Salinivibrio kushneri: one gene and its partner. The protein of the gene in region 2 interacts with the protein of the main gene of each other region in a pairwise test. Links are inferred from orthologs where the notes say so. Each region holds a gene or a part of one and is shown on either strand. Other genes may lie near its edges. The genes, in order: odhB and lpdA.

Region 1 (16,281 bases), 530 kb from region 2 along the record:
TCCAGCTTGGCGCGCCTGCTGATAAAAGCTACTGTTCACCCGTCCAATCAAAGTCACACTCTCAAACTCGCCTTTGGTTTCCAAACGCTGATAGTCAACAGTGCCTTGTTCGAACTGGTAATAGTCGCGATATTTAATCGATTGATAAGCGGTGAACGTCAGCAGTCGACCTTCTTCGTCAACTTGCCATTCCATTTTTTGTCCGCGGCGAATATCGCCGGCTTTATCGTTCACATCCAGCATTTGGTAGAGCTGGCCGATAGCGAGACCATACTGTGAGAAGATCTCACCGAGTGTATCCCCTGCCGCGACGGTGTGGTGATGGACACGCGGCGCCTCAGATGTGATGTCTTGCTCGAGCGCGTCTTCAGGCACACTCAAGGCAGGATCGTTTGCATCCATGCCTTGCTCAATCGGTTCACTGTGATCCACTGTCGCCGGTGCTTGGCGTTGATTGACCGCCGGCAACGATTGCCGCTCTTTGGGAGAAAAAGGATGGGGCTGCCACATCAGGGCAGCGCCAACCAAAAGAGATAATGACGCAAGGGCCAGCTTGTGCTGGCGAGGAAGTCTGGCTGTCACAGCGAGCCAGTTAGTCAGTAGTTTCATGCTTTAAACAACGTGTGAAACGATTTCCTAAATCTTTTAAAAACACCTGATAGCTATCAGGTGCTACCGGAATTGATGTCGCCAATGGATCCAAAGCAAGCACATTGACGTCATTATGTCGTGTCACAGCATCAATCAGTGCGGGATTAAACTGCGGCTCAGTGAAGATACAGGTCGCATCATGATTAAGCAAACCTCGGCGAATCGTCACCAGGGTTTTCGCCCCAGGCTTTTGACTTGGATCAACCGTAAAATGTCCCGTTTTTTCGAGGCCAAACGCATCCTCAAAATAACCATAGGCATCATGAAAGACGAAATATCCTGATTGAATACGGGTGGCGAGGTCTTGCTGAATCTCGGCAACGGTTTGATCGAGCTTGTCATTAAAGCGAGCCAGGTTGGCCTGGTATAGCTCTGCTTTACCGGGAGCGGCTTCAATCAGTGCCTCTGTAATGGCTTGTGCCGCCACTCGAGTCGTTTCTGGCCCCAGCCAAAGGTGCGGGTCAATATTATGCTCGCCATGATCGTGTCCATGATGATGGTGACCACCATCAAAATGGCGCAAAGGCATATTCTCGACTTGCGTCAAGGTCAATACCGACGGTTTATCCGCCAAAAGCTTGGAGAGAAACAACTCTAGTTCGGGTCCCACCCAAATCGTCACATCCGCTTGATTTAAACCGCGTATGTCCGATGGCTTTAGGGCATAGCTATGCGGTGACGCCCCCGGCGGCAACAATACATCCACGCTGTCGTCTTGAGTCACAAGCCCAGCCGCGATCAGCTGTAATGGCTTAACCGATGTCATTACCGACGTGGCATGCGCGGGCAATGCCAATAGTAGTGCAATAAATACCCCAATAATACGCGCCGTCATCTTTCCTCTCATTCTTATGTTTTCTCATTGGCGATAAATGTTATAATATAACAATTCCAATTCACAATGCTTTTTTCACTATGACTGATTCGCTAGTCTCGCTCGATGCGGTGACGGTGACCTTCAATGGCCGCCATGTGCTGGATAAGGTTTCAATGCAACTAAAGCGTGGGCAAATCACCACGCTAATCGGCCCCAATGGCGCAGGGAAATCGACGCTTGTTAAAGCACTGATCGGTTTAGTTAAGCCGAGCGCCGGCACAGTACAAATAGCCCGAGACGTAAAAATCGGTTATGTGCCTCAGAAGTTGCAGTTAAATCAAACTCTGCCACTAACGGTTGATCGCTTTATTCGTCTGGGAACGCGCTATACTAATGCACAAATTAGCCACGCCCTACAAACGGTCAATGCCGAATCCTTACAATATGCGAATATGCATACCCTGTCCGGCGGTGAAACCCAACGCGTGTTGCTCGCAAGGGCTATTTTAAAGCACCCAGATGTCCTGGTACTGGATGAGCCAGTGCAAGGCGTCGATGTCAGTGGTCAGCTAGAAATGTATAGCCTGATTAGTCAACTACGTGACAGCCTAGGTTGCGCAGTGCTCATGGTCTCACATGATTTGCATTTAGTGATGGCCAAAACTGATGAAGTGATTTGTTTGCAGCATCATGTCTGCTGCTCGGGTGAACCCGATGCCATCTCGCAGCACCCATCTTATGTGGCGATGTTTGGTCGTCAAACCAGTGAGCAACTGGCGCTCTACCATCACCACCATCATCATAAACATGATCTTGCAGGGCAACCTGTAAGCTGCGAACACCAAGAGCACCATCATGATTGAGTTCTTATTGGCCCCTATTATGGGCGGCTTGTTGATCGCTGCCATTGCCGGCCCTTTGGGCTCATTTGTGGTCTGGCGACGTATGGCCTACTTTGGCGACACACTGGCTCACGCCTCACTACTCGGTTTAGCGTTAGGGTTTCTGTTGCAAATCGATTTAAACCTCGCCCTTGTGATCACCTGCTTACTCTTGGCGGTTTTATTGGTGGGACTACAGCGTCAGCACTTGGTCTCAACCGATACCCTGTTAGGCATATTGGCTCACAGTGCCCTATCTTTGGGGCTAGTGTCGGTGAGCTTTTTAGATAACATGCGCGTCGACCTGATGGCCTATTTGTTTGGCGATCTGTTGGCGGTCTCGTTTGCTGATCTTACATGGTTGGCGATCGGTGCCTGCCTAACACTTGGCCTGTTGGCGTACTACTGGGAACAACTGCTATCGATGACCGTCAGCGAAGAGCTTGCCAAGGTGGAAGGCATTGCAGTAGACAAACTGCGGCTGTTATTGATGCTACTGATTGGTTTGGTCATTGCGCTGGCAATGAAATTTGTCGGGGCATTAATTATTACCTCTATGCTAATCATTCCCGCGGCAACGGCACGGCGCATCGCCTCAACACCAGAGCAAATGGCCTCGTTTGCTAGCCTCATTGGGATGGCTGCGGTGATGCTAGGCATGGCAGGCTCTTGGTTTTATGATACACCCGCTGGCCCATCTGTGGTGGTTGCGGCAGCCAGTGTCTTTATGTTGGCGCAGTTATTGCCGAATCGATCGCACTAAGCCCTAACCACTTAATATGTTTTTTATATCAAAAAGCCGCTCATATGAGCGGCTTTTGTTTATGCGATTACCTTGTCTGGCTTACCAGCTTGTTTTCTCGCGCAATGCTTTACCAATATCAGCCAGGCTTTTAACCGTCGTGACACCCGCTGCTTCAAGGGCAGCAAATTTATCGTCAGCGGTCCCTTTACCACCTGAGATAATCGCCCCCGCGTGCCCCATGCGTTTACCTGGAGGCGCGGTCACACCCGCAATATAAGCCACAACGGGTTTTGTGACATTGGCTTTGATATAAGCCGCCGCCTCTTCTTCAGCGGTGCCCCCAATCTCACCAATCATCACGATCGCTTCTGTCGATGGATCCTTTTCGAACATCTCCAAAATGTCGATAAAGTTAGACCCTGGAATAGGATCGCCACCAATACCAACACAAGTAGATTGGCCAAAACCTTCGTCAGTGGTTTGTTTGACTGCTTCATACGTCAATGTGCCTGAACGTGACACAATGCCCACTTTGCCAGACTGATGAATATGCCCCGGCATAATGCCGATTTTAGACTCATCCGGCGTGATAACACCTGGACAGTTAGGCCCAATCATACGCACGCCTGCTTGGTCCAGCTTCACTTTTACTTCCAGCATATCCAGAGTTGGGATACCTTCCGTAATACATACAATCAGCTCAATACCCGCATCGATCGCTTCTAAGATAGCGTCTTTACAAAATGGCGCTGGCACATAAATCACCGAGGCCGTCGCGCCAGTTGCGTCAACCGCTTCAGCCACCGTGTTGAACACAGGCAAACCTAGATGCGTGGTACCGCCCTTACCAGGTGATACACCGCCGACCATTTGTGTTCCATACTCAATAGCTTGCTCTGAGTGGAAGGTACCTTGTCCACCCGTAAACCCTTGGCAGATTACTTTGGTATCTTTATTAATCAGCACTGACATTGTTATTTACCCTCCGCGGCAGCAACGACTTTTTGAGCGGCTTCGGTTAGCGATGTTGCCGCAATGATATTCAAACCACTATCGGCCAGTTTCTTGGCACCTACATCAGCATTATTTCCCTCGAGGCGGACGACCACTGGAACTTTAACGCCAACTTCTTCGACTGCGCCAATAATGCCATCTGCGATCAAGTCGCAGCGCACGATACCGCCGAAGATATTCACCAAGACAGCCTTTACGTTGCTGTCAGACAGAATGATTTTAAACGCTTCTGTTACACGCTCTTTGGTCGCGCCGCCACCCACATCGAGGAAGTTGGCCGGACTGCCACCGTGCAAATTAACAATGTCCATGGTGCCCATTGCAAGGCCCGCACCGTTAACCATGCAGCCAATATTGCCATCGAGCGCAACATAGTTGAGTTCCCACTGTGCGGCGTGCGCTTCACGCTCGTCTTCTTGGCTGGGGTCATGCATTGCTCGAACTTTTGGCTGGCGGTAAACAGCGTTGCTATCAATCGCCAATTTAGCGTCCAAACAGTGCAGGTTGCCTTGGTCAGTGATCACTAACGGATTAACTTCGACCAGAGCAACATCTTTGTCCAAAAACAACTGGCCGATGCCAACGAAGATCTTGGTGAACTGCTTGATTTGTTCGCCTTCTAGACCCAGCTTAAACGCCAGTTGACGGCCTTGGTATGGCTGAGGCCCAACGAGCGGATCAATCGATGCTTTATGGATAAGCTCAGGGGTTTCTTCCGCCACCTTCTCGATTTCAACACCGCCTTCCGTCGACGCCATGAAGACAACACGACGAGAACCGCGATCGACAACGGCACCCAGATAAAGCTCTTTGGCAATATCCGTGCATGATTCAACCAAAATTTTGCTTACTGGCTGACCGTTTTCGTCGGTTTGAAAGGTAACCAGGTTTTTACCTAGCCATTGTTGCGCAAACTCGCGGATTTCTTCTTTGGAGTTGGCTAGTTTTACGCCACCCGCTTTACCACGGCCACCTGCGTGGACTTGGCATTTTACTACCCATTTGTTTCCGCCAATTTTATCGGCTGCTTCAGCAGCTTCTTGTGGAGTATCGCAAGCATAGCCCTCTGAAACTGGTAGACCATATTCAGCGAACAGCTGCTTTGACTGATATTCGTGCAGATTCATGATGTTCTATCCGTGTTAGTGTCCATTATTGTGTATTTGTGCTTTCCAAATGAGGGGACCTCCGTCCCCTCAAAATGACCGCCCCCGCCAACACGAGGGAAAGCCATTAAACGTCCAGAAGCAGACGTGTTGGGTCTTCTAGAAGTTCTTTGATGGTCACCAAGAAGCCTACTGACTCACGACCGTCAATCAAACGGTGATCATAAGAAAGCGCCAGGTACATCATCGGCAAGATTTCTACCTTGCCATCCACCGCCATCGGGCGGTCTTGGATCTTGTGCATGCCGAGAATGGCCGCTTGAGGTGGGTTAATGATCGGTGTTGACATCAATGAGCCAAATACACCGCCATTAGTTAGGGTAAAGTTACCGCCTGTCAGTTCATCAACGGTAAGCTTCCCATCACGACCTTTGATCGCCAGCTCGCGAATGCCCTTTTCAATGTCCGCAAAGCCTAGTTTGTCGCAGTCGCGAAGCACAGGCGTCACCAGACCACGCGGTGTGGATACGGCCATGCTGACATCGAAATAGTTATGATAAACGATGTCATCACCGTCGATGGACGCATTAACCTCTGGGTAACGTTTCAAGGCCTCTACGACCGCTTTCACATAGAAAGACATAAAGCCGAGGCGGATGTCATGACGCTCTTCGAAGCTGTCACGATATTGCTTGCGCAGATCCATGATGGGCTTCATATTCACTTCATTGAACGTAGTGAGCATCGCAGTGCTATTTTTCGCCTCTAACAAGCGCTCAGCAACACGTTTACGCAAGCGCGTCATCGGCACACGCTTCTCACCGCGTTCAGCCACGGGTGGCACATCTTGGCTTTGTGCTTTTTGCTCACCCTGCTCAGGCTGACTCTTAAGGTGTGCTTCAACATCTTCTCGCGTGATGCGTCCACCCACACCTGTGCCTTTCACTGCGTCAGCAGAGAGGTCATGCTCCGCAAGCAGACGGCGCACGGCTGGGCTTAATGCATCATTCGTCTCCTCCTCAAGAGAAGCCGTATGACGCTTGTCCGGTGAGGACTCTGATTGCGCCGGGACATCTTTGGTTGGCTCGCCTGCGACGGCACCTTCTTTAATTTTCGCAATAGCTTGTTTCGCTAATACGGTTGACCCTTCATCTTCAATGATGGATTCCAGCACCCCATCAGCGGGGGCAGGCACTTCCAGCACGACCTTATCTGTTTCAATATCAACCAGTACTTCGTCACGGGTTACCGAGTCACCTGGCTGTTTGTGCCATGTGGCAATGGTTGCGTCAGCCACAGATTCGGGTAAATCGGGAACCAGAATTTCGATTGTCATATCGTATTTATCCTTAATGTTCTAGTTCTTACTTTAGGGTCAGAGCGTCTTGAACTAACGCTTTTTGTTGTTTCTGGTGTACAGACATATAACCTACCGCTGGTGATGCCGATGCCGAGCGTCCGGCATAGGTTAACGTGGCATCTTTGGGTAAGGCTGCACGGAAGTTGTGCTGGCTGCTGTACCAAGCCCCTTGGTTTTGTGGCTCTTCTTGGCACCAAACAAAGTCTTTCGCATTGCTATAAGGCGCAATCGCGTCTTTAACCGCATCCAGAGGGAATGGATAAAGCTGCTCAATACGGATAATGGCAACATCATCAATTTCTTGCTCTCGGCGTGCTTGTAGCAAATCATAATAGACTTTGCCCGAGCACATCACGACGCGTTTCACTTTGCTTGGCTCAAGGTCATCCATCTCGCCAATGGCAGGCATGAAGTCACCATCGGTCAGATCTTCCAAGTTAGACACACACAACGGGTGACGTAACAGCGATTTTGGTGACATAACGATCAAAGGACGACGCATGGGGCGCACCACTTGCCGGCGCAACATGTGATAAACCTGCGCAGGGCTTGAAGGCACCACAACTTGCATGTTTTGCTCAGCACACAGTTGCAGATATCGCTCTAAACGTGCTGACGAGTGCTCGGGGCCCTGCCCTTCATAGCCATGCGGCAACAGCATGGTCAGGCCGCACATCCGGCGCCATTTTTGTTCACCAGAGCTGATGAACTGATCAATCACCACTTGCGCACCATTGCCGAAGTCACCAAATTGTGCTTCCCACACGGTTAAACCGCCTGGCTCAGCGGTGGCGTAGCCGTACTCAAACGCCAGTACCGCTTCTTCCGATAATACGGAATCGAAGATCTCGAATGGTCCTTGTTTGTCATGGATATTCGCAAGTGGCAAATACGTGCTGCCATCTTCTTGGTTGTGAAGCACCGCATGACGGTGGAAGAAGGTGCCGCGGCCTGAGTCTTGACCGGTAATGCGGATACGTTTGCCATCATCAACCAAGGTGGCATAAGCCAAGGTTTCTGCCATCCCCCAATCAACCATCTTTTCGCCTTCTACCATCGCTTTGCGATCTTTGTAGAGCTTGGCAACACGGCTGTGGAGTTTATGGCTATCCGGCAACTGGCAAATGCGATGGCCCAGCTCTTTCAGGCGCTTCGCATCGAACTTATTCGCCCACTCTACCGTCCAATCGTGGCCTAGATAGGGCGTCCAGTCGACAGAATGTAACACCATTGGGCGCCACTCTTTCACCACACACTCACCACTATCAAGAAGATCACGATACTCATTGATCATCTCAGTGGCTTTTTCGAGGTTCGCAACGCCTTGTTGATCCAGTACATCGGCATAAAGCTTACGCGGAGTAGGATGCTTTTTGATCTTTTGGTACATCATCGGCTGAGTCGCGTTGGGCTCATCCGCTTCGTTGTGGCCGTGGCGACGGTAACAAACCAAGTCAATGACCACATCACGCTTAAACTCATTGCGAAAATCGAGCGCCAAGCGCGATACAAAGGCAACCGCCTCAGGATCGTCCGCATTCACATGGAAAATCGGTGCCTGCACCATCTTGGCGATGTCAGTACAGTATTGCGTCGAGCGCGAGTCAGCTGGGTTTGACGTGGTAAAACCGATTTGGTTATTGACCACGATGCGCACGGTGCCGCCGACTTGGAAGCCTCGCGCCTGAGACATATTAAAGGTCTCTTGAACCACCCCTTGGCCCGCAATAGAGGCATCACCATGAATGGTGATCGGCAGCACACTTGACCCTGTATTATCTTCCAAACGGTCTTGACGAGCACGTACTGACCCCATCACCACTGGATTGACAATTTCAAGGTGCGATGGGTTAAACGCCAAGGCAAGATGCACATCACCGCCCGGTGTCGCGAAGTCAGATGAAAAACCCTGGTGATACTTCACATCGCCAGTGCCCCAACTCTCGTCTTGCTTACCCGCAAACTCATCGAACAGCTCAGAAGGTTTTTTACCTAGCACATTAACCAGCACGTTGAGGCGGCCACGGTGAGCCATCCCCACAACTACTTCTCTTGCGCCTTCGCTACCTGCGTGGCGAATCAGCTCTTTGAGCATCGGGATCAGAGAGTCCCCACCTTCAAGAGAGAATCGCTTGGCACCTGGGAACTTGGCGCCCAGATAGCGCTCAAGCCCCTCGGCCGCTGTCAGCTCTTCCAAAAAGGTCAGTTTCTCTTGCTCGGTAAACTGCGGCTGACCAACCACAGACTCCAAACGACCTTGGATCCAACGTTTTTCTTCGGTATCGGTGATGTGCATGTATTCAGCACCGATAGACCCACAGTAGGTCTTTTCCAGTGCATCATACAGCTCACCCAATTGCATACTGTCTTTGCCAATCGCAAATGAGCCGACATTGAAGGTTTCGTTGAAATCCTGCTCATTGAGAGAGTGAAAAGCAGGCGACAGATCAGGTACAGGTTTACGTTTCCATAATCCGAGAGGATCTAGGCTGGCCTGTTGGTGGCCGCGGAAACGGAAAGCATTGATAAGTTGGAGAACTTTAACTTGTTTCGCGTCTACGTCTGGATCATTGACTGAAGCACTTGCACGCGATGTATCGGTAGCTAAGCGTCGAAAGTAATCACGAACACGAGAGTGGGGTTGTTCTACCGCGGTGTCACTCACCACTGGTAGCTGGTCGAAGACCGCTCTCCATTCTTGATCAACTAACTCCGGGTCACTGAGGTACATTTCGTAGAGATCTTCTACGTACGTTGCATTGGCGCCAGCCAAATGAGAAGACTCTATCCAAGCCTTCATCACGCCATTTTGCATTGTTATCCCTTAACCACTAGTTATTTATCCAAACACCGGTCTGAGGCCGGGTTACCTGTTATTAAGCCCCGTCCGAGGACGGGGCATTTTTATCTACGTTATTGGTTGTGCGTTTTAAACGCCGCGCTGAATCAGCATAGACTTGATGTGCCCAATTGCCTTAGTTGGGTTCAGTCCCTTTGGACATACACTGACACAGTTCATGATCCCGTGGCAACGGAAGACACTAAAAGCGTCGTCTAGATCAGATAACCGCTCTTCGGTCGCTGTATCACGGCTATCCGCCAACCAGCGATATGCAGCAAGCAAACCGGCTGGGCCGACAAATTTGTCAGGGTTCCACCAAAATGAAGGACATGCGGTACTACAACATGCACACATGATGCACTCATACAAACCGTCTAGTTCAGCGCGATCTTCCGGCGCTTGTAGGTTCTCGCGCGAAGGTGGCGTTTCATCGTTCATCAGGTAAGGTTTGACGCGCTCATAGTTCTCATAGAACTGCCCCATATCGATAATGAGGTCACGCACAACCGGTAAGCCTGGTAATGGACGAATCACGATTTCCGACTTATCCATCAGTGAGGATAGTGGCGTAATACACGCAAGACCATTTTTCCCGTTCATGTTGACGCCATCAGAGCCACAGACACCTTCGCGGCACGAGCGACGAAAAGCCAGTGTTGGATCCTGCTCTTTAAGCTGAATGAGTGCATCCAGCAGCATCATGTCAGACCCTTCAGGCACATCCAGCGTGTAGTCTTTCATGTATGGCGCATTGTCTACATCTGGGTTGTAGCGATAGATAGAAAACTTAACATTCATCGTTCTCGACCCCCTTAGTAACTGCGGACTTTCGGTGGGAAAGCCTCACGGTGCACTGGCGCCATGTTGACGTCGCGCTTCGACATAGCTTCGGTTTCTGGGTTATAGATGGAGTGGCATAGCCAGTTCTCATCATCGCGATCTTGGTAGTCGAAACGCGCATGTGCGCCACGACTTTCAGTACGATAATGAGCTGATACCGCTGTTGAGTATGCGGTTTCCATCAAATTCTCCAGCTCCAAACATTCGACACGCTGGGTGTTGAACTCGGTTGACGTGTCATCAAGACGCGCCGACTTAAGGCGTTCACGAATTTCCTTCAGCTCTTTCAGTCCTTTTTCCATCGCCTCGCCTTCTCGGAACACAGAGAAGTTTTCTTGCATACAAGCCTGCAAATCTTTGCGGATCTCAACCGGGTCTTCACCCTGCTGGGTGCTATTCCAACGATTAACACGCGCCAGTGACGCCTCAATATCTGACTCGCTCGCATCGCGCGCTTCTACCTGCGCAGCGAGTGTCTCGCCAAGATGCAGGCCGGTCGCGCGTCCAAACACAACCAAGTCGAGCAATGAGTTGCCGCCCAAGCGGTTGGCACCGTGAACAGAAACACTCGCAATCTCGCCACAGGCAAACAAACCTTGTACTTCAATGTCATTGCCGAGCGGGTCTTGCTTGATTGCTTGGCCAGACACTTGTGTTGGAATGCCCCCCATCATGTAGTGACAGGTTGGGATCACCGGAATCGGTTCTTTGATAGGATCGACGTGCGCAAAGGTACGCGACAAGTCAAGGATACCGGGTAGACGAGACTCGAGCACATCTTTGCCAAGGTGATCGAGCTTCAGTTTGAGGTGTGGACCCCATGGGCCGTCACAGCCACGCCCTTCTCGAATCTCGATCATCATCGAACGCGCCACCACGTCACGCCCTGCCAAATCTTTTACATTGGGGGCGTAACGCTCCATAAAGCGCTCACCATCTTTATTGAGCAGATAACCGCCTTCGCCACGGCAACCTTCTGTGACCAATACGCCCGCTCCAGCAATGCCTGTGGGGTGGAATTGCCACATTTCCATGTCTTGCATGGGCACGCCGGCGCGCAGCGCCATACCCACGCCATCACCGGTATTGATGTGAGCATTGGTGGTTGACTGATAGATACGACCCGCTCCCCCTGTCGCCAGCACAGTTGCCTTAGACTTAAAGTAGCAAATCTCGCCCGTTTCCATACACATGGCGGTCGCACCAACAATCACACCGTCTTGGTTTTTCACCAAGTCAAGCGCATACCATTCAGAGAAGATGGTGGTCTTGTTTTTAATATTTTGCTGATACAAGGTGTGCAGCAGTGCGTGCCCGGTTCGGTCAGCCGCCGCCGCGGTGCGTGCAGCTTGCTCGCCACCAAACTCTTTAGACTGGCCGCCAAACGGACGCTGATAAATGGACCCATTCTCAAACCGAGAAAAAGGTAACCCCATCTTCTCTAGCTCAATCACTGATTGCGGGCCCGTTTTACACATGTACTCAATGGCGTCTTGGTCACCAATGTAGTCTGACCCTTTCACCGTGTCGTACATGTGCCACTGCCAGTTATCTTTGTGCGAGTTACCCAGTGCTACCGTAATACCGCCCTGCGCAGACACGGTGTGGGAGCGGGTTGGAAACACTTTCGATAACAGTGCACAAGTTAGGCCCTGCTCAGATATTTGCAGTGCGGCGCGCATACCTGCACCGCCTGCGCCAATAACAATTGCGTCAAATTCGCGAACTGGAATACTCACTTACACACCCCACAATACAAAGAAACCGGCGAAAACGTAGATCAGTAGCATCGCCACAACGCCAAGTTGCAACATGCCACGCAGCAAGGCTGGCTTAATATAGTCAGTCAATACTTGCCACATTCCGATCCAGCCGTGAATCAGCACGGAGACCAGGGCTAACATGGTAAAGACTTTGGTACTGGTCTGGCCGAAAAAGGCTGTCCATGAGGCATACGTAATCTCAGGGCCAAAAACGGCAAAACCGACCATATAAAGTGTGTAAAGTGTGATGAGAATCGCAGTGGCGCGAATCAGCACATAGTCGTGCACGCCATTGCGCCCGACCGATGAGATGTTTTTCGTTACCATACTAAAACCCCCGCCAACACAGACAATACGCCGGTGATAACAAATGCAACCTGCGCACTTTGCGCGCCTGACTCAAGCTCTTCAAAATAACCCATGTCTTGGATTAAGTGACGGATGCCACCGACAATGTGATAAGCAAGCGCGGTCAAAATACCCCAAAGGATCAGTTTGACGAAAAAGCTATCGACAATCGCAGCAGCGGATTGGAATCCATCAGGAGAAGAGAGAGAGAGGCTAAGCAGCCATAGGAGGATGGCGATCGAGACAAAGGTGATGACACCTGCCACTCGATGCAATATAGACGCAATCGCTGTTATCGGAAAACGAATCGTCTGGAGGTCGAGGTTTACGGGTCTTGACTTTCTTTCTTTCACGATATTGCCCACTCAGCTCCATTGAGCATTTATAGTTATTACACTCTCTGAACCTCAGTACTCAAAGCGTAAGACCTGCAACATCTGCGTAACGCGCTTCATGTACCTTATTGCTTATAACTGCAATTCTTGGCGAATGGATCACGTCAGTTAGGAAAGGTGTTTGAGCCCCTAAACGCCCTAGGATACTGATTTGCCCAGAGACCTCGAAAAAGTATACGTGGCGTAACAGACAATTACAAACGCACAAAATTGACCGGAATCTCACAACAGATATTTAACTCGCATTGCAAATAAGTTATTAACTGACGCACACATCGATAGGTTAAAAATTGACATCATTAGGGTCGATCGGTACAACGGTCGAGTCCGTATCCTGGATGGGATTATAAAATAACAAAGGAGATTGTTATGGCAGAGAAGAAAGCTACCCTACACATTGAAGGGAAAGCACCAATCGAACTGCCGATTATCGAGGGCACCGTCGGTCCAGAAGTCATTGATGTGCGCCAGCTGGTAAACGAAGGCTATTTCACCTTTGATCCTGGTTTTGTCGCAACAGGTTCATGCAACTCGCAAATCACCTACATCGATGGCGCAGCCGGCGTATTGCTGCACCGCGGTTACCCGATAGATCAACTTGCCAATAACGCTGATTATTTAGAAGTCTGTTATATCCTGCTCTACGGTGAAGTCCCTACAACAAAGCAATATGATGAGTTTCGCTCAATGATCGTGCGCCACACCATGGTGCATGAGCAAATTGCGAGCTTCTTCCACGGCTTCCGCCGTGATGCGCACCCAATGGCCGTTATGGTCGGGGTTGTAGGTGCACTGGCCGCGTTCTATCACGACTCTCTCGACATCAACAACGACCAGCACCGCGAAATCACGGCGTTCCGTCTGTTGTCGAAAATGCCGACACTGGCTGCAATGTGTTACAAGTACTCAATCGGACAGCCATTTATCTACCCACGTAATGACCTTGATTACGCAGAAAACTTCCTTCATATGATGTTCGCCACTCCGTGTGAAGAATATGAAGTGAACCCAGTGGTCGCGCGTGCAATGGATAAGATCTTTACCCTGCATGCAGACCATGAACAAAACGCATCAACATCGACGGTACGTCTGGCGGGCTCTTCAGGTGCTAACCCATTTGCTTGTATTGCGGCTGGGATCGCCTCGCTATGGGGGCCTGCGCATGGTGGCGCGAACGAAGCGTGCTTGCGCATGTTTGAGCAAATTGGGCATGTTGATAACATTCCTGAGTATATTGCTCGCGCAAAAGATAAAGACGATCCATTCCGTCTGATGGGCTTTGGTCATCGTGTCTACAAAAACTACGACCCTCGTGCGACAGTAATGCGTGAAGCCTGCCATGAAGTGCTTAACGAGTTACAAATCCAAGACCCATTACTGGATGTGGCCATGGAGCTGGAGCGTATCGCGCTGTCAGATGACTACTTTATCGATAAGAAACTTTACCCGAACGTTGATTTCTATTCAGGCATTATCCTGAAAGCAATCGGGATCCCTACATCGATGTTTACTGTCATCTTTGCAATGTCTCGTACCATAGGCTGGATTGCCCACTGGAATGAGATGCATACCGATCCGCACAAGCGAATCGGACGCCCGCGTCAACTTTACACTGGGTATACGCAACGCGAATTTACCCCAATGGATGAGCGCAGCTAAAGCGCGAATTTCATACAATAAAGCCGCCATAAGGCGGCTTTTTTATGATCATTACAGTCTGGGGGGAGGCGCTCAACCAGAGAGTTAAACCGGGTTGTCTATATCAACAAAGTGCACATTGAAGCCATGCTGGTCTGCCAGCCACTCACCCAAGGCTTTCACACCATACCGTTCAGTTGCATGATGCCCTGCAGCGATGTAATGCACGCCTTGCTCGCGAGCAGAGAACGTCGTACGCTCAGACACTTCACCTGATAAATACGCATCCATACCTTGAGAGGCAGCCAAGTCGATAAAATCTTGCGCGCCACCGGTACAAAGCCCCACGGTCTCAATCCGCGTTTGCTGCCCACCGTCAATCACAAGGGGCGCCCGGTTAAGCACCGTGGCCACTTGTTGCTCAAACTGCGCCAACGTCATGGGTGCTGAAAGCTTTCCGTAAACAGGAATAGAGACCGGATTGTCAGGCTCCAGTCCCCCAAGCAGCTCAATGCCTAAACGCTTGGCAAGCTGCGCATTGTTACCCAGCGTCGGATGAATATCCAACGGCAAGTGATAACCGTATAGATTGATGCCGTGTTCAATCAACTTCTTGATCCGTTGATATTTCATCCCGCGGATCGTTTGTGGCTCACCTCGCCAAAAATAACCATGATGCACGAGAATAGCATCCGCTTGCTGCGCGATGGCAGCCTCAATCAAATCTTGGCAGGCCGTCACCCCGGTGACGATCGTTTTTATCTCATCACGCCCTTGCACCTGTAAGCCATTCGGACTGTAGTCTTTGATGCGATCAGGTTTTAGTTCGGCGTTGAGCAATGCTTCCAGTTCAAAGTTATTCATAGCATTCACATTCACTTGCGAGACAATGGCAACAGTGTAACCTGACAAGCAAACATAAAAAAAGCGGTGAGACCGCGTCTCACCGCTTACTGAATATCACGTATTTGTTCTATGGATGTGTGGGCCACTAACCAGGTGCGGATTAGAAAAACCCGCCGGCTTTTTCAGACTCAGCTAACCAGACTGGCTTGGTGCTGTCTTTAAGCCAGACTTGATGTAAATGGCTATATATACGCGAGGCCATGGGCGGCACAATCAGCGTTGGCAGGCAAGTGATGCCCGCGATCACAACCGCGCAGCGGCGCAATACAACACGGGTTTTATCGAACGGAGTATACATAATCAACCTCACTCATCTGACCAGTTTGCTAGCATGCGCGTAGTGTACCATCCGTTTTGTTTTTTTACTACATTATTGATGGTTTTTTAATCAAAAACCATCAATAATAGATTTAACATGCCCTTAACAAGGTAATAAAATTACATCATGAATGACGCCTATCCCCTATTTAGTAACCCGTCCCAAATCAACGCCGATTTTAGTTGGTTACAAAATCAGTTTTCACTGCTCAGCGATAAGCGCTTCCCAGTTGTGCCTCATCACCTTTGGCAACCCACATTACTGCCATCTCCCGCAGCCTATACGGGTCCAAGCCGTATCGGCTTTTACTATCAGTGGCTGCTCAATCAGCTCATTGATTGTCACCCTCATTTGGCACTAGAAGCTGAGGAAATCCAGATTAATGAAGCCGGCAAGACGCGAGGTGCCATCGATTTTTTAGTCAGATATCAGGGGCAACTAGAGCACTGGGAGGTAGCGGTAAAATTCTACCTTGCCTATGACAACCGTTGGTTAGGCCCCAATGCCAAGGATGCGTTGGATATTAAAGTGGCGCGAATGCTTGACCACCAATTGGCCTTGTCCAGCCACCCAAGCTTTTGCCAGCAATACCCACACTGGCAACCGAGTAAGAAGCGTTTGATGGTGCAAGGAAGGTTGTACCGCCATTATCACAG
Region 2 (16,173 bases):
GTGGTCAAGCCCGCAGCTTGCTGCAAAAAGGTGACTTTAACCTGCTCGACACCAGCATTAATGGTGAAGAAGTGCTGCTCGCATCCAGTTATGTGCCCTCCATGGATTGGTTTGTTATTGCAGATGTCCCTGCCGAAGAGGTTTACGCACCTCTCAATGAAACGCGTAATCAAATCCTGATGGTATCGGTCGTCGTCGGTCTCATTTTTATCGTCGTTGCCGTATGGCTCGCTGCGACCATTACCAAACCGATCCAATACGTGGCCAATGTGTTCCGTGAGATTGGTGAAGGTGAAGGGGACTTGCGCCAACGTGTAGATATCAACAGCCAAGATGAGATTGGTCAACTGGCCTCTGGTTTTAATAGCTTTGTCGAGAAAATCCATCGTTTGGTCTCAGACGTTGCCCGTACCGGTGGCGAGTTACGCAGTGCGGCCGAGCAAGTGTCATCACAAGCCGGCGCCACCCAATCACAAAGCGAGTATCAGCGGGATCGTACGGTGCAAGTGGTCACCGCCATCAATGAAATGGGGGCCACCGTCAATGAGATTGCAGGCAATGCGGCCAGCGCTGCCAGTGCCGCCAACCAAGCCTCTGATGATGCGGCAAGTGGCCAAGGCGTGGTGACCCAGGCACGGGATACCATTGCTCGACTGGCTGATGACATGGAAAATATGTCGAAAGTGATCAGTGCTTTGGCTGAAAACACCGATTCGATCGGCGGCATTTTGGATGTGATTCGCGGGATCTCCGAGCAAACCAACTTACTGGCGCTGAATGCGGCGATTGAAGCGGCGCGAGCCGGCGAACAAGGACGCGGCTTTGCGGTTGTTGCCGATGAGGTACGCAGTTTGGCCAGCCGTACCTCTGATTCCACCGACGAAATCCAGACCATGATTGACCGTCTTCAGCAAGAAGCGCGCAACGCGGTGGATGCCATGGAGCAAAGCCGCACCATGACCGCTGAAGGGGTGAATGCTTCCGATGAGGCCTCACAATCGCTCAATGCAATCAACGAGCAAATTGTGCAAATCTCGGACATGAACACCCAAGTGGCTACCGCGACTGAAGAGCAGTCAACCGTGGTCAACGACATTAACCAAAATATCGAAGAGATTAACCACAGCTCGCAGCAAACCGCTGATACTGCCAATACCATGGCAGAAGCCAGTGAGTCACTGCGCGATCTTTCCAAACGTCTTGATACTTTGGTAGGGAGCTTTAAGCTCTAAACCATTGCGATGCTACCGACCAACGCACGTAGCGGGCCTTGGCCCGCTTTTTTGTTCACGATCTACACGGGTTCACAGATACAAAAAAGCCCCGCATTGCGGGGCTGAGTCAGAAAAATATAAACGCGTGGTTTATTTCTTTTTCTTCGCTTTCGGGTTAGGCATATCAGTGATTGAGCCTTCAAACACTTCTGCAGCCAAACCAACCGATTCGTGCAAGGTTGGGTGAGCGTGTACTGTCAATGCGACATCTTCGGCATCACAACCCATCTCGATAGCAAGGCCAATCTCGCCTAACAGTTCACCACCGTTAGTACCAACAACCGCACCACCGATCACACGGTGGGTGTCTTTATCGAAGATCATCTTAGTCATGCCGTCTGAACAGTCAGACGCAATCGCACGACCTGAAGCCGCCCATGGGAAGGTCGCCACTTCGTAGTTAATGCCTTCTTCTTTACACTCTTTCTCGGTTTTGCCGACCCACGCCACTTCTGGCTCAGTGTACGCAATCGATGGGATCACTTTTGGATCGAAGTAATGCTTCTTACCTGAGATAACCTCTGCAGCCACATGGCCTTCGTGTACACCTTTGTGCGCCAGCATAGGCTGACCCACGATGTCACCAATCGCATAGATGTGCGGCACGTTGGTGCGCATTTGCTTATCAACATTGATAAAGCCACGATCGTCGACTTCAACACCCGCTTGGCCCGCATCAAGCAGCTTGCCATTCGGGCTACGGCCGATAGCAACCAAGACAGCGTCATAGCGCACAGGCTCTGCTGGGGCTTTCTTGCCTTCCATGGTGACGTAGATGCCGTCTTCTTTGGCTTCTACCGCAGTCACCTTGGTTTCCAGCATGAGGTTCATCTTCTTGCTGATACGCTTAGTAAAGACTTTGATCACGTCTTTATCTGCCGCAGGGATCACCTGATCGCACATTTCGACTACATCAACCTGTGAGCCAAGTGCGTGGTACACGGTTCCCATTTCTAGGCCGATGATACCGCCACCCATTAACAGCATTTTCTCGGGTACTTCTTTGAGCTCTAGGGCGTCGGTGGAGTCCCAAATGCGTGGGTCATCATGCGGAATAAATGGCAGCTCGATAGGACGAGAGCCGGCCGCGATGATGGCATTATCAAAATTGATGGTGGTGTTTTCTTCCCCTTCGACTAACAGGGTGTTGGCGCCAGTGAAACGGCCTGTGCCATTGACGACTGTCACTTTACGCTGCTTGGCCATACCGCCTAAGCCGCCAGTCAGTTGACCAATGACCTTATCTTTCCAAGAACGGATCTTGTCGATATCGGTTTGTGGTTCGCCGAATACCACGCCGTGCTCGGCCATGGCTTTGGCTTCTTCAATCACTTTGGCAACGTGAAGTAGGGCTTTAGATGGGATACAGCCGACGTTTAGACACACACCGCCAAGGTTGTTGTAGCGTTCAACCAATACGGTTTCCAAACCTAGGTCGGCACAGCGGAAAGCGGCGGAGTATCCAGCAGGACCAGCGCCAAGGACGACGACTTGCGCTTTGATTTCTTTACTCATTCTGACCTCGTTATAGTCTTATTCCCTGACAGGCTAAGAGCGGTAATTTTTTATTGTTGTGGGTATCTGGGAGCCACAGTTTACAGCCATGTTAATGGGCTGAAAAATAAAAACCCATAGCCTGTGAGCTGCACAACAATTCCCGACCGACCTTTAACCGGTCAGTCGGGTTGTTGGTATTGCGATTAGAGTACCAAACGGCGAATATCAGACAGTAGGCCGTTGAGGTAGCTAATAAAACGCGCACCCTCGGCACCATCAATCACACGGTGGTCGTAAGACAGCGACAGCGGCAGCATCAAGCGAGGCTCAAAATCCTTACCATTCCATACTGGCTTCATTTCTGACTTAGACACACCCAAGATAGACACTTCTGGTGCATTAACGATTGGCGTAAATGCCGTACCGCCGAGGCCACCTAGGCTAGAGATGGTAAAGCAACCACCCTGCATATCTGACGCCGTCAGCTTACCGGCACGAGCTTTCTTCGATACCACCATCAGCTCTTCAGACAGCTCGTGAATGCCTTTTTTGTTGACGTCTTTAAAGACAGGCACAACCAGACCGTTTGGTGTGTCAACCGCGATACCGATGTTGACATACTTCTTCATGATCAGGCTTTCACCGTCTTCAGACAGTGACGCGTTGAATGAAGGGAAAGCTTCCAGCGCTTTAGCCGCCGCTTTCATGATGAACACCAATGGGGTGATCTTCATGCCCGACTCTTTCTTCTTCTCGATCGCGTTTTGCTCTTTACGGAACGCTTCCACTTCAGTGATATCAGCGTTATCCCACTGGGTCACGTGCGGGATCATCACCCAGTTACGTGCCAGGTTCGCACCCGAGATCTTCTTGATGCGAGACAGTGGCTTCACTTCGGTTTCACCGAATTTGCTGAAGTCCACTTTCGGCCAAGGGAGCAGGCCAAGTGCGCTGCCGTCGCCTGAGCCAGACGCTGAACCAGACTCAAGACGCTTCAGCGCCTCTTTCACGTAGCCTTGCACGTCTTCTTTCAGTACACGCCCTTTACGGCCAGTACCTTTGACTTTCGCCAAGTTAACACCGAATTCACGCGCAAGACGGCGAACAACAGGTGACGCATGGGCGTACTCTTTGTTTTCGACGAACTCGTCTTTACCGGCGTCAGCTTTAGCTGCTGCTGGGGCTTCCGCTTTTGGTGCTTGCGCAGGCGCAGATTTTTCCTCTGCAGCAGGTGCCGCTGCGGGTGCGCTACCCGCCACCTCGAACACCATGATGTGCGAGCCAGTAGACACTTTATCGCCCGCGGCGATTTTGATCTCTTTAACTGTACCTGCAAACGGTGCAGGGACTTCCATTGACGCTTTGTCGCCTTCAACGGTGATCAGTGACTGCTCTTCTTCAACCGTATCGCCTACAGCGACCATGATGTCAGTCACTTCGACTTCATCACCGCCAATGTCAGGAACGTTTACGTCTTTGTTTTCCGACGCGGCTGGGGCCGCAGGTGCAGCTTGTGCAGGCGCCTCAGCAGAGGCGCTGCTGCCGACTTCAAACATCATGATAAGAGAGCCAGTTGACACTTTGTCACCCGAGGCAATCTTGATCTCTTTAACGGTACCCGCAAACGGTGCCGGCACTTCCATTGAGGCTTTGTCGCCTTCAACGGTGATCAATGATTGCTCTTCGTCGACGCTGTCGCCTACCGCCACCATGATGTCGGTCACTTCAACTTCATCGCCGCCGATATCAGGCACGTGCACTTCTTTGATTTCTGATGCGGCTGCTGGGGCAGCAGCAGGTGCCGCCTCTTGCGCTGGCGCGCTTTGTGCAGCGCCTTCCGCTTCAAAGATCATCATCAAAGAGCCGGTGGTGACTTTGTCACCCTCGGCAATTTTAATTTCCTTGACCACACCCGCTTGTGATGCAGGGACTTCCATGGATGCTTTATCACCTTCAACGGTGATTAACGACTGCTCTTCTTCAACCTTGTCACCCACGCTGACAAGGATCTCAGTCACTTCTACTTCATCCGCACCGATGTCAGGTACATTAATCTCGATTGACATTATTTCAGCCTCTTACGCGAACAGCGGGTTTACTTTGTTGGTATCGATGTCGAATTTCTTGATAGCGTCAGCTACCAGTTTCTTATCAACATCGCCACGCTTAGCCAGCTCATTAAGTGCCGCAACAACCACATAACCTGCGTTCACTTCGAAGTGACGACGGAGGTTTTCACGGCTGTCAGAGCGGCCAAAGCCGTCTGTACCCAACACTTTATAAGATTCAGCAGGGACAAACGCACGAACTTGGTCAGCGTAGTTCTTCATGTAGTCGGTAGCAGCAATCGCTGGCTCTGTGCCCATCACGGTTTGGATGTAAGGCACTTTGCTTTCTGCATCTGGGTTTAGCATGTTGAAGCGATCGACATCTTGACCGTCACGTGCCAGCTCATTGAACGAAGTCACGCTGTATACGTCAGACGCCACACCGAACTCATCGCTAAGCAGTTTCGCCGCTTTGCGCACTTCAGTCATGATGGTGCCAGAGCCCATTAACTGAACTTTCGCTTTGTCGCCCGTGTAGGTTTCTAGTTTGTAGATACCTTTACGGATACCTTCTTCCGCGCCCTCAGGCATGGCTGGCTGATGATAGTTTTCATTCATCAGCGTCAGGTAGTAATAGATGTTTTCTTGGTCAGGACCGTACATACGACGGATACCGTCTTGCATGATCACTGCCACTTCGTACGCGAAGGTTGGGTCGTAAGAAACACAGTTAGGTACAGTGCTCGCCAGAATATGGCTGTGACCGTCTTCGTGTTGTAGGCCTTCACCGTTCAGGGTAGTACGACCGGCAGTAGCACCCAATAGGAAACCACGCGCTTGCTGGTCACCCGCCATCCACGCCATGTCGCCAACACGTTGGAAGCCGAACATTGAGTAGTAGATGTAGAATGGGATCATTGGCAGATCATTAGTGCTGTAAGAGGTCGCTGCCGCTACCCACGATGACATCGCGCCTAGCTCGTTGATCCCTTCTTGCAGTACTTGGCCGCCTTGGTCTTCTTTGTAATAAGACACCACGCCACGATCTTCTGGGGTGTAAGTCTGACCGTGTGGGTTGTAGATACCTACTTGACGGAACAGGCCTTCCATACCGAAAGTACGTGCTTCGTCGGCAATGATAGGCACAATGTTTTTGCCAATGCTTTTGTCTTTCAGCAGTACGTTCAAAGAGCGCACAAATGCCATGGTGGTCGAGATGTCACGCTTTTGCTCAGACAGCAATGCGGAGAAGTCGTCCAGTTTTGGCAGCGTCAGCTCTTTAGTAAAGTTAGGCAGACGTTGCGGCGTGTAACCGTGCAGGGCTTTACGGCGCGCATGCAGGTATTCGTGCTCGGCAGAGCCTTCTTCCAGCTTCAGGTACGTCAGGTTTTGTACGTCTTCATCAGACAGCAAGTCTTGCAGGCCAAGGCGGTCGCGCATAGCGTGAACATGAGTCATGTCCATTTTCTTCACTTGGTGCGCGATGTTTTTGCCTTCTGCCGCTTCACCCATGCCATAGCCTTTAACGGTTTTCGCTAGGATAACGGTTGGGCGATCGTTGCACTCTTGGGCCGCTTTAAAGGCCGCAAACAGTTTTGATGGCTCATGGCCACCACGCTTAAGCGCAAAGATTTCTTCGTCAGTCATATCCGCAACCAAGGCGGCTGTTTCTGGGTACTTGCCGAAGAAGTGCTCACGCACGTAGGCACCATCTTTTGATTTGAAGGTTTGGTAATCACCGTCGATGGTTTCATTCATCAACTGCAGTAATTTACCCGAGGTGTCTTTGGCCAGCAGTTTATCCCAGCCGGAACCCCAAACCACTTTGATCACGTTCCAGCCAGCGCCTTTAAAGAGGCCTTCCAGCTCTTGAACGATTTTACCGTTACCCATTACAGGGCCATCAAGGCGCTGCAGGTTACAGTTAATCAAAAAGCAAAGGTTATCCAGTTTTTCACGCGCCGCGAATGATAGCGCACCGCGTGACTCTGGTTCATCCATCTCACCGTCACCGAGGAACGCGTAAACACGCTGCTCAGAGGTGTCTTTTAGACCACGGCCGTTGAGGTATTTGAGGAAACGCGCTTGATAGATAGACGCGATGGGACCCAGACCCATAGAAACGGTTGGGAACTGCCAGAACTCAGGCATTAGTTTCGGGTGTGGATATGAAGACACCCCTTTGCCATCAACTTCCTGACGGAAGTTGTCGAGCTGCTCTTCGCTCAAGCGGCCTTCAACAAAGGCACGCGCATAGATACCTGGAGAAATATGACCTTGATAATACACCAGGTCGCCACCGTCTTTCTCGTTAGGCGCACGGAAGAAGTGGTTAAAGCAGGTTTCATAAAATGCCGCCGAAGACTGGAATGATGCCATGTGGCCACCCAGCTCTAAATCTTTCTTGGACGCACGCAACACGATCATGATTGCGTTCCAACGAATGATAGAACGGATACGGCGTTCCAGATTCACATCACCTGGGTAAGCAGGTTCTTGATCAGCAGGAATGGTATTTACATAGTTGGTGGTCACGCCCGTTGGCATGTCAACACCGTCTAAACGTGCTTGCCCTAATACTTGCTCCAGAAGGAACTGGGCACGTTCTACACCTTCTTCACGAACGACTGACTCAAGAGCTTGCAACCACTCTTGTGTTTCAAGTGCGTCCACGTCATGTTTCATGACTTCAGACATGGCGATCTATCCTTTCGTTGATTGACTCGTACAAAACAAACGTTGTCGCAGCTGCAGTGCCTTTCGCGTTTCTATAGATGCGAATAAGGCTACTCCAACTCGTCCTTGCGTTGTTGAATTCGACGTAGAGACCGTTCGCGACGGCTTTCTTCTCGACCAAGATCCAACAGAGTTTCCTCAATGTAAGCCAAGTGTGCATGCGACGCTTGTCTGGCTTTTTCTGGTTCACCAGCGGTAATCGCATCCACTATCTCAGCTCGGTGTCGGCTGACGTTTTCCACCGTCTCTTGACGGCGATAAAGTAGCTCAAAATTTTGCAAAATATTCTGTTCCAGTAACGGCGCGAGACTACGCATAATATGAAGTAACACCACATTATGCGCCGCTTCCGTTACGGCAACGAGATACTGCATCACAGCCGATGCTTCTGCCTCTAAGTCCCCGTTTTTCTGCGCTTGACGAATGGCATCATGACAGTCTTCTATACGAGAAAAATCCTCTTCTGTGCCCCGTAGTGCGGCAAAATACGAAGAAATGCCCTCTAGGGCATGTCGTGACTCCAGTAAGTCAAGTTGGGTTTCTGGATGGTCCGCCAATAACTCTAGCAGTGGCTCAGAGAAGCGTTGCCAAAGGCGTTCACTGACAAAGGTGCCGCCACCTTGCTTGCGCGTCAGTAGCTTTTTCACTTCAAGCCGTTGAATCGCTTCGCGCACTGACGGGCGAGACACATCAAATTGCGTCGCTAACTCTCGTTCAGGCGGTAACTTCTGGCCTGGAGACAAGGTCCCTTCCAGAATTAAGCCTTCGAGTTCTTTTTCAATTACATCCGAGAGTTTAGGTTGACGAATTCGCTGATATGCCATTGTATTTATTGACCATCTGCACCCAGAGCATGGTGCTTAGCTGCAGAAACTGACTGATTGTAAATTGGTAAGACCAATTACTTTATTGATCCCTAAAGTTACCAGACAGCGGGTATTCTGTCCACCTGAACTTTGATTGACATCATGGAAACCTGTGTATTTTTAGCCTGACAGCCACGAATACTCAGCCCCTCAAAATTGGTCAGACCATTTGTGTCGGTCAACGCCATAGGCATTTAAATCAGTGCGTGTAACTTTTTCCAGTCAAACGCCGCGCCAGGATCCGTTTTACGTCCTGGGGCAATATGTTGGTGTCCTGTGATTCGATCACGGGTAATGGCTGGGTAGTACTGCATCAGCGTCTGCGTGATCGCCGCTAACGATTGGTACTGCTGTTCGGTGTATGGATGTGTGTCTGTGCCCTCTAGCTCAATACCGATAGAAAAATCGTTACATTGCTGCCGACCGTCAAAACACGAAGCGCCAGCATGCCATGCACGCGCACTGAATGGTACAAACTGGATCACACTTCCATCTCGTCGGATCAGTAGGTGGGCAGAGACGCGAAGCGATGCGATCTCGGCAAAATAAGGGTGTTCAGCCGGATCGAGGTGCCCTTGAAAAAACTGCTCAATATAGGGGCCATCAAACTGACCGGGCGGCAGGCTGATGTTGTGGATCACCAGCAAGGAGATATCGTTACTATCCGGACGTTGGTTATGATGAGGAGACAGGCAAGCGCGCGCGCCTACCAACCAATGATTGTCAATCTGTGAAAAAGACATACCCGATCCGCTTGAGCAAAATCGCTACTTTATCTGGTCAGCTGGAAGATTGGAATACAAGCAACAGCGCGCTGACGGATGGGTTTTGGCGTAATACATAGCGGCATCGGCTTGATTCATCATCTGCTGCAGCTCAAGCCCATCCGTTGGGAAGCAACTCACACCAATACTAATGGCCAATGACAACGAGGTATCTGCAACTTGTATCGGAGCATGCATTTCGTCTTGGATACGTGTGATCACTTCATTCAACGCCGATTTGTCCGCTAATAAATCCAGCCAGACAATGAACTCATCACCGCCCAAGCGGCCAACCAAATCAGACCGGCGCACGGACTGTTTTAGGCGCTGACTGACCACCTTGAGCAACTCATCACCGACGCCATGCCCATAGGTGTCATTCACTTGCTTAAAGTTGTTCAAATCAATGAACAGTAAAGCGGCATTAGTTTGCGCGCGGTTAGCACGCATCAACGCCACATCTACATGCGATTCGAACGCGCGTCGGTTGAACAAACCGGTCAGCTCATCGTGTTCAGCAAGGAATTTAAGCTGATGCTGCTGTTCGCGAAGCTGTTGGGTTTGCCGTGCGACTTCTTCGCTCAGCTGTTTCTTGTCCACCATGGTATGGCTCAGCGCACGTTTCATGTCATTGACATGATCAGCCAATTCAGTCAGCTCATCTTTATCAGTCAAGGTTAATTCCGTGGTCAAGTCACCTTGTTTGATTTGCGTAATCGTTGAATGCAATGCTTTTAGACGGTGCGTTAGCCGCCGCCGTAAGCTGGTCACAAACATGGTTACCAACAAGGCTAACACCACCAGTACGCCACCATGTACCACCAGTAGGGTTTTCTGTTGCTGCCCCGACTGGTGCATAACTTGCTGACGCACCGAAAAAGCGGTTTCACTCATCGCCTGCAGCAGCACATTAAAACGCGAAAACAGCATCAAACGCCTGTCATCCACAGAGGGGTTACCATCTAGCTGATCAGCGGTAATCCCCAATAAGCGGTCAATGCTGTTTGCCGCGAGTCGAATCGACTGCGCGGACTGCGGCGGTAACGCCTCTTTATCACTGTTTAGTTGCGCCCGCAATGCGTTGGTGGACTGATGTACATCTTGGCGCGTTTGTGTGCTGGGGTATTGACGATATAACCATAAACGGCCTCGCAAGCTATCAATCTGCGAGTGTACCGCCACAATACTGTCTAACCGTGCTTGGATTTGATTTTGCTTGTAAAAAAGCTCCACCGTAATTAACAGCGTAACAAAAGTAAGCGCCGTACAGGCATAGACAACAATACTGAGCTGCTGACCAATCCTCATTCTAATAAACTCACTTTTTGCGTGGCCTCAACCAAGGGGCCTGGGTTGAGTATGTGGCGGAATGACGGAGTGTTCCCTTCCACTAAACCCGCCTCTTGCGCCCATCGCGCTTGGTTTTTTAACCGCAGTAACAATGAGTCATTCAATGAAAGGCGGAATAAGTAATCTTGCCATAGCCAACTGAGTTTATCGTCTGACATGTCAAGGTACGCGGAGACCTGTGCCTTAGCCCGTTCTGGGTGCTGATGAATAAAGCTCACCGCGTCGTCTAGGGCACTGACAACCCGTTGCATGTCCTGGTGTTGCTTATTGACGAGTAAGCGATCGCTGACCAGTAGAAAAGAGAGGCTGTGCAAGCCTTTACTGTCAAGCGACTGCACCGGCTGGTTGGACTGCTTGAGTAGCTGATAGCCATAGGGCTCCCATATGGCTATCGCATCCACTTCCTCATCGAGGAGCGCCTTGGGCAGTGTTTCAGGGGAATAGTAGACTTTTTCCACCTGAGCTCTGGGTATATCGTGCAATTGCAGCAAAGAATCAAAGAAGTATTCACTGGCACTCGACGCAACAATGCCCACGCGTGCCTTGTCGAGTGCGTCCACCAGCGAGCTGCTAATCTCACGGCGAATAGACCAGAGTTTTACGTCGTTATCTGATTCGACAAAGCTGGTTAGCACATTAAAGTCATCGCGCTCAAAACTGTTAAACATCACCACCGTCTCCGAGGTAGTGGCTAAATCCACTTCCCCTGACATTAAGGTTTGAAAACTCTTTACGCCCCCATGAACCGGCTTAAGGGTCATATCGATACCCTGCTTTTTAAACAAACCTTGCTCCTTAGCCACAATAATCGGTGCCGATAAGGGAGTGAGCGAGACCGCAATGGTCAGTGACGATAATGGCTCGGACACCGGTGGCCTTAGTTGCTGCCAAGCACGAAAACCAATCAACGCAATCGCTATCATGGCCACCAGCGCTAACCCTCGCTTCATGGCATCACCTCTTTGACTGTTTCTGCCTAAAGTGTAGACAATTTAAAAGACAGAATATGATTAAAAAAATAGACGAATGTGAGGAAACGAGAGAGAAAAGCTGCATTTCGTTATCACCAGCGTTATCATTCGACCACTTTTTGATGACCGCGGTAAGCCATGATGACATCAACCCCTTTTCATGCTGTCCATGACAGCGAGCGCCGCCTGGCCTATCTCACTTCTCACCTCAGCGCCGATGTGACCCGCGCGGTGACCGACGCCCTACGAGAAGATCTGGGTGGCGAGATCGACGCCAGTAAAGACATAACCGCCAGCCTGATCCCGGCAGACTCGGTATCCACAGCGACATTGATCACCCGAGAAGATGGCGTTTTCTGTGGCCGTGCCTTTGCGGATGAAGTGTTTCATCAGCTCGGTGGCGACGTCACCTTGACGTGGCATGTCGAGGACGGCGACGCCATCACCGCCAACCAATCGCTTTGTACCTTACAGGGACCCTCGCGTGTCTTGTTGACCGGTGAACGCAATGCGATGAACTTTATTCAAACCCTCTCTGGATGTGCGAGTAAGGTCGCAACCTATGTGGCAGCACTCAAAGGCACCCACACCAAATTGCTCGACACGCGTAAGACCATTCCGGGGCTGCGTAGTGCGCTGAAGTACGCGGTTGCCTGCGGTGGTGGTCATAATCATCGCATTGGTGTCTTTGATGCGTATTTGATCAAAGAAAACCATATTCTTGCCTGTGGCGGGATAGAGAACGCCGTCAAAGCAGCGCGCCGGCTTAATCCTGATAAACCGGTAGAAGTAGAAACCGAAACTCTGGATGAGCTCAAACAAGCCATCGACGCTGGGGCCGATATTGTGATGTTAGATAACTTTAGTGTGCCGATGATGCGTGAAGCGGTGACCCTGAACCAAAATAAAGTGGCGTTGGAAGTCTCAGGAAACGTCACGCTTGAAACGTTGGCAGAATACGCCGCTACTGGGGTGGACTATATTTCTGTGGGCGCGCTTACCAAGCACGTGACCGCACTCGATTTATCCATGCGTTTTCAATAACACGTACGCTCACTCAGATTCGACCAGGCCGCCCGCGATGGGCGGCCTTTTTATCGCTCTTTTGTGGCAAAAAATTTGTGGTGAGTCGAACACTACATTAGAAAAAAATACTGTTACATCCAGCTTTTACCCTTCAGTCTCAAACTCATCTCTCCCCTCTTTTTCGCGCCGCGCTCACAAGCGTAAAGTCGCTGCACTCGCGGCCACCGCGTTGGCGGCCGACCATCATTGAGAGGAGAGAAATAGGATGAAAAAGCAACAAGGGTTTAGCTTGATTGAGTTACTGATCGTCGTCGGCATTATCGCAGCCCTGTCTGCCATCGCCGTCCCCGCTTATGTCAATAAACAAAAAATTGCTGAATTTAACTCAGGGTTAGCATCAGGCCGTGCTCTTCTTACACGGTTAGATCTTTATTTGGATGAAAATAGTGGCTCGACAGCGAGTAAATTTGGAGAAAAATTAGGTGACGCTACGAATCTCGGAGAGCTAGCAACAGTCACCGTCTCAGGTGCTAGTGAAGAAGGTGGAGAAGGCGAAAATGCCAAAGGGACTGAGCTGAAAGTCACGTTTAATGGAAATAGCTCTATTGACGGGACAATAATTACCTTTGAGAAAAACGACTTTGCTTGGGTATGTAAATACACAACGAAAGAAACTTTCGAAGATGGTGAGATTAAAGGATGTAAAAAAGCATAAGCAGACAATGATCCCAACCGCTCCGTTGTATCAAGCCGGTTTATTGACTGATGCCCAGCGCGATATGCTGGGCATTGGCGACAATACCTCGCTCAGTCTTGCGCATATACTCGATGCTGGGGTTGACCCCACCGCGCTCGCCCACACCCTTGCGAGTCAGCATCACCTGCCTTTTTCGGAAAGCCATCAGTACCCGTATAAAGACACCTGTTATGCCCTAGATAGGCGCGATTTGATTCAGCGTCACCAAGTGTTGCCGCTTGCCCAGCAAGGCCAAGAGCTATTACTGGGGGTCAGTGATCCAGATAACCAAGAAGCGGTCGCCGACTTTCGCTTTTCTACTGGGCTCAATGTCCGGTTAGTGGTGCTTAGTCAGCCGGATTTGGATGCCGCTTTGCGTCATTTATATGGTGCAGATATCGATGGCACGGGCGATGGCATGACCATCAGTGATCAGGACTTAGCGGCCCTAACCGTCACCGATAGCCCACAAGAAGACAGTGTCGAGTTACAAAGCGATCAGGCGCCCATCAGTCGTTATATTCAACAGATCTTGGTGGATGCAGTGCGCAAAAAAGCCTCCGACGTGCACTTCGAGCCCTTTGAGCATCACTATCGAATTCGCTTTCGCCAAGACGGTTTATTACACACCTATGCTCACCCTCCAGCGGGGGTCTCGCGGCGGCTGTCGACCCGACTCAAAATCTTAGCCCAACTCAATATTGCCGAACGACGTTTGCCACAAGACGGGCGCATTAAGCTGACCCTCACCGCCGATCATACGGTCGATATGCGCGTCTCCACCTTGCCAACCATTTGGGGTGAGAAAGTAGTCGTTCGTCTGTTAGATAATGGTCAGCAGCAATTGACGCTGCATGATTTAGGCTTAACTGAGTGGCAACGCCAGCGCTATCAAGACGCATTGGATAGGCCGCAAGGGATGGTTTTATTTACCGGCCCGACGGGAAGTGGCAAAACCGTTTCTTTGTATAGTGGGCTACGGTACCTCAATCAACCTGAGCGCAATATTGCCACCGTCGAAGATCCGGTCGAGATCCAGCTAGAAGGCATCAATCAAGTCAATGTTAATCCTAACATCGGTTTAGATTTCGCCACCGCACTCCGCGCTTTTTTGCGCCAAGATCCCGATGTGGTGATGGTAGGAGAAATACGCGACCTCGACACCGCTGAAATCGGGATCAAGGCCGCGCAAACCGGTCACCTAGTATTATCGACGCTGCATACTAATTCTGCGGCCGAAAGCATCACCCGTTTAGCCCATATGGGCATTGCGCCCTACAATCTTGCCAGTTCACTGACCTTGGTGGTGGCTCAGCGCTTGGTACGCTGTTTATGCCCGATTTGTAAACGGCCGCACCCGTCTGATGACCCACGTCTTCAGTACTTAGCCAACCTCTACCCAAGCTTAACCCCAAGCACCCTGTACCAAGCTAACTCTCAAGGCTGTTACCAGTGCTATCAAGGCTATCAAGGGCGTACTGGTGTGTACGAAGTGCTCCCCGTAACAGAAAAGGTTGCCAGCGCCATTTACCGAAATGCCAGCGCGATTGAGCTAACCCAACTGGCTACCGAAGAAGGCATGTGGCGATTGGCCGACTCTGGGGTTGCCAAACTCAACCAAGGGATCACCAGCATCCAAGAGCTTACCCGCGTTATTCAGCTTGCCTAAGGAGTCTTTATGGCCAAATCTACCCTGTTTCTTTTTCATTGGCGCCAGGCCGCCGCCCGTGGTGAAAAAAAAGGGCAATTGTTCGCCTATACCGAGCGAGACGCACGCCAAGAGCTAGCGAGTCAATCCATTGTCCCCACTCGCCTCATTCGCCGCCGGCTATCGAGTTTTCAGCAGCGCCGCCATAAAGCCAAAGCCGCGGATATCACCCAGTTTTCACGCGATCTCACCACCCTGCTAGAGTCTGGGATCCCCATCGTACAAGCCCTCAACCTCATCGCGCTCAATCAGGTCAAAGCCGAAATGCGCTTGCTGGTGCGTCATATCCGCCAGCAACTCGAGGCGGGTACCAATTTGAGCGATGCGTTGGCGCACGCGAGTCCCCTATTCGATCGCTTTTATTGCGATTTGGTCGCAACGGGCGAACAAACCGGGCAACTGCCGGAGATCTTTGCTCGCCTGACCCTATACCGTGAAAAGCAGGCACTACTTCGCAGTAAAGTGATTAAAGCCATGATCTACCCTAGCATCGTGGTCAGCGTGGCATTAGGCGTCAGTGCCTATCTGTTGGTGTTCGTGATCCCAAAATTTAAACATATTTTCAACTCATTCGGGGCAGAACTGCCTTGGCTCACGCGACAAGTCCTCGCCTTATCCGACATGGTGAGTCAGCACGCCTTAACCATCACACTAATGGTGACGGGCCTTGCCGCTTTGCACCTAGTGCTACAGCGCAAAAATGCGACTTACCAACATCACTATCATCGCTGGCTACTCCGGCTCCCCGTCATGGGTGACGTGGTGAGCAAAGCCTGCATCGCCAAGTTTTCTCGCACCTTAGCCACCACCTTTAGTGCCGGTATTCCGTTACTCTCTGGCTTACAAGCCGCAACAAAATCCATGACCAACGCTTATTATGCCCACGCACTTAAGGCGGTATATCAACACACAGCCACCGGTATTCCGCTTTACCAAGCATTGCGTGACAGTGATAGCTTCCCCGTGACGATGACACAAATGGTGATGATTGGTGAAGAATCGGGGTCGCTCGATCATATGCTTAACCGTGTCGCACAAATCTATGAAGCGGAGGTCGATAACACCGTGGACAACCTCGGTAAAATCATCGAGCCCCTGTTAATTTTAGTGCTGGGGCTATTGATTGGCGGCTTGGTGGTAGCCATGTATTTACCCATTTTCAATCTGATGTCTGTTCTTGGCTAGCCAAGATAGAGT

What was found.
Region 1: the proteins of lpdA (region 2) and odhB interact in binary tests that used the Escherichia coli proteins (3 or more experiments, as listed by UniProt). The link is inferred for Salinivibrio kushneri from one-to-one orthologs.

What each region holds. Positions count from the first base shown.
Region 1 is NZ_CP114588.1:932,344-948,624, reverse strand. Bases 4,447-7,425 are described here. They hold odhB (2-oxoglutarate dehydrogenase complex dihydrolipoyllysine-residue succinyltransferase), read right to left. Parts: upstream 6,551-7,425; coding sequence 5,342-6,550; downstream 4,447-5,341. Other genes in these bases: sucA (2-oxoglutarate dehydrogenase E1 component), read right to left, coding at 6,579-7,425; sucC (ADP-forming succinate--CoA ligase subunit beta), read right to left, coding at 4,447-5,235. In the rest of the region: murein DD-endopeptidase MepM, read right to left, coding at 1-609; zinc ABC transporter substrate-binding protein ZnuA, read right to left, coding at 593-1,486; zinc ABC transporter ATP-binding protein ZnuC, read left to right, coding at 1,567-2,331; zinc ABC transporter permease subunit ZnuB, read left to right, coding at 2,324-3,112; sucD (succinate--CoA ligase subunit alpha), read right to left, coding at 3,194-4,066; more of sucC, read right to left, coding at 4,069-4,446; more of sucA, read right to left, coding at 7,426-9,389; N8M53_RS04600 (succinate dehydrogenase iron-sulfur subunit), read right to left, coding at 9,504-10,214; sdhA (succinate dehydrogenase flavoprotein subunit), read right to left, coding at 10,229-11,995; sdhD (succinate dehydrogenase, hydrophobic membrane anchor protein), read right to left, coding at 11,996-12,346; sdhC (succinate dehydrogenase cytochrome b556 subunit), read right to left, coding at 12,340-12,732; N8M53_RS04580 (citrate synthase), read left to right, coding at 13,132-14,421; N8M53_RS04575 (Nif3-like dinuclear metal center hexameric protein), read right to left, coding at 14,506-15,264; N8M53_RS04570 (DUF2517 family protein), read right to left, coding at 15,407-15,604; N8M53_RS04565 (DUF1853 family protein), read left to right, coding at 15,752-16,281. UniProt on the Escherichia coli protein: E2 component of the 2-oxoglutarate dehydrogenase (OGDH) complex which catalyzes the second step in the conversion of 2-oxoglutarate to succinyl-CoA and CO(2).
Region 2 is NZ_CP114588.1:401,924-418,096, reverse strand. Bases 578-3,448 are described here. They hold lpdA (dihydrolipoyl dehydrogenase), read right to left. Parts: upstream 2,790-3,448; coding sequence 1,365-2,789; downstream 578-1,364. Other genes in these bases: aceF (pyruvate dehydrogenase complex dihydrolipoyllysine-residue acetyltransferase), read right to left, coding at 2,975-3,448; N8M53_RS02090 (methyl-accepting chemotaxis protein), read left to right, coding at 578-1,232. In the rest of the region: more of N8M53_RS02090, read left to right, coding at 1-577; more of aceF, read right to left, coding at 3,449-4,837; aceE (pyruvate dehydrogenase (acetyl-transferring), homodimeric type), read right to left, coding at 4,850-7,516; pyruvate dehydrogenase complex transcriptional repressor PdhR, read right to left, coding at 7,606-8,379; 1,6-anhydro-N-acetylmuramyl-L-alanine amidase AmpD, read right to left, coding at 8,616-9,164; N8M53_RS02060 (diguanylate cyclase domain-containing protein), read right to left, coding at 9,189-10,493; N8M53_RS02055 (ABC transporter substrate-binding protein), read right to left, coding at 10,490-11,485; nadC (carboxylating nicotinate-nucleotide diphosphorylase), read left to right, coding at 11,645-12,550; N8M53_RS02045 (pilin), read left to right, coding at 12,798-13,247; type IV-A pilus assembly ATPase PilB, read left to right, coding at 13,255-14,937; N8M53_RS02035 (type II secretion system F family protein), read left to right, coding at 14,947-16,161. UniProt on the Escherichia coli protein: Lipoamide dehydrogenase is a component of the glycine cleavage system as well as of the alpha-ketoacid dehydrogenase complexes.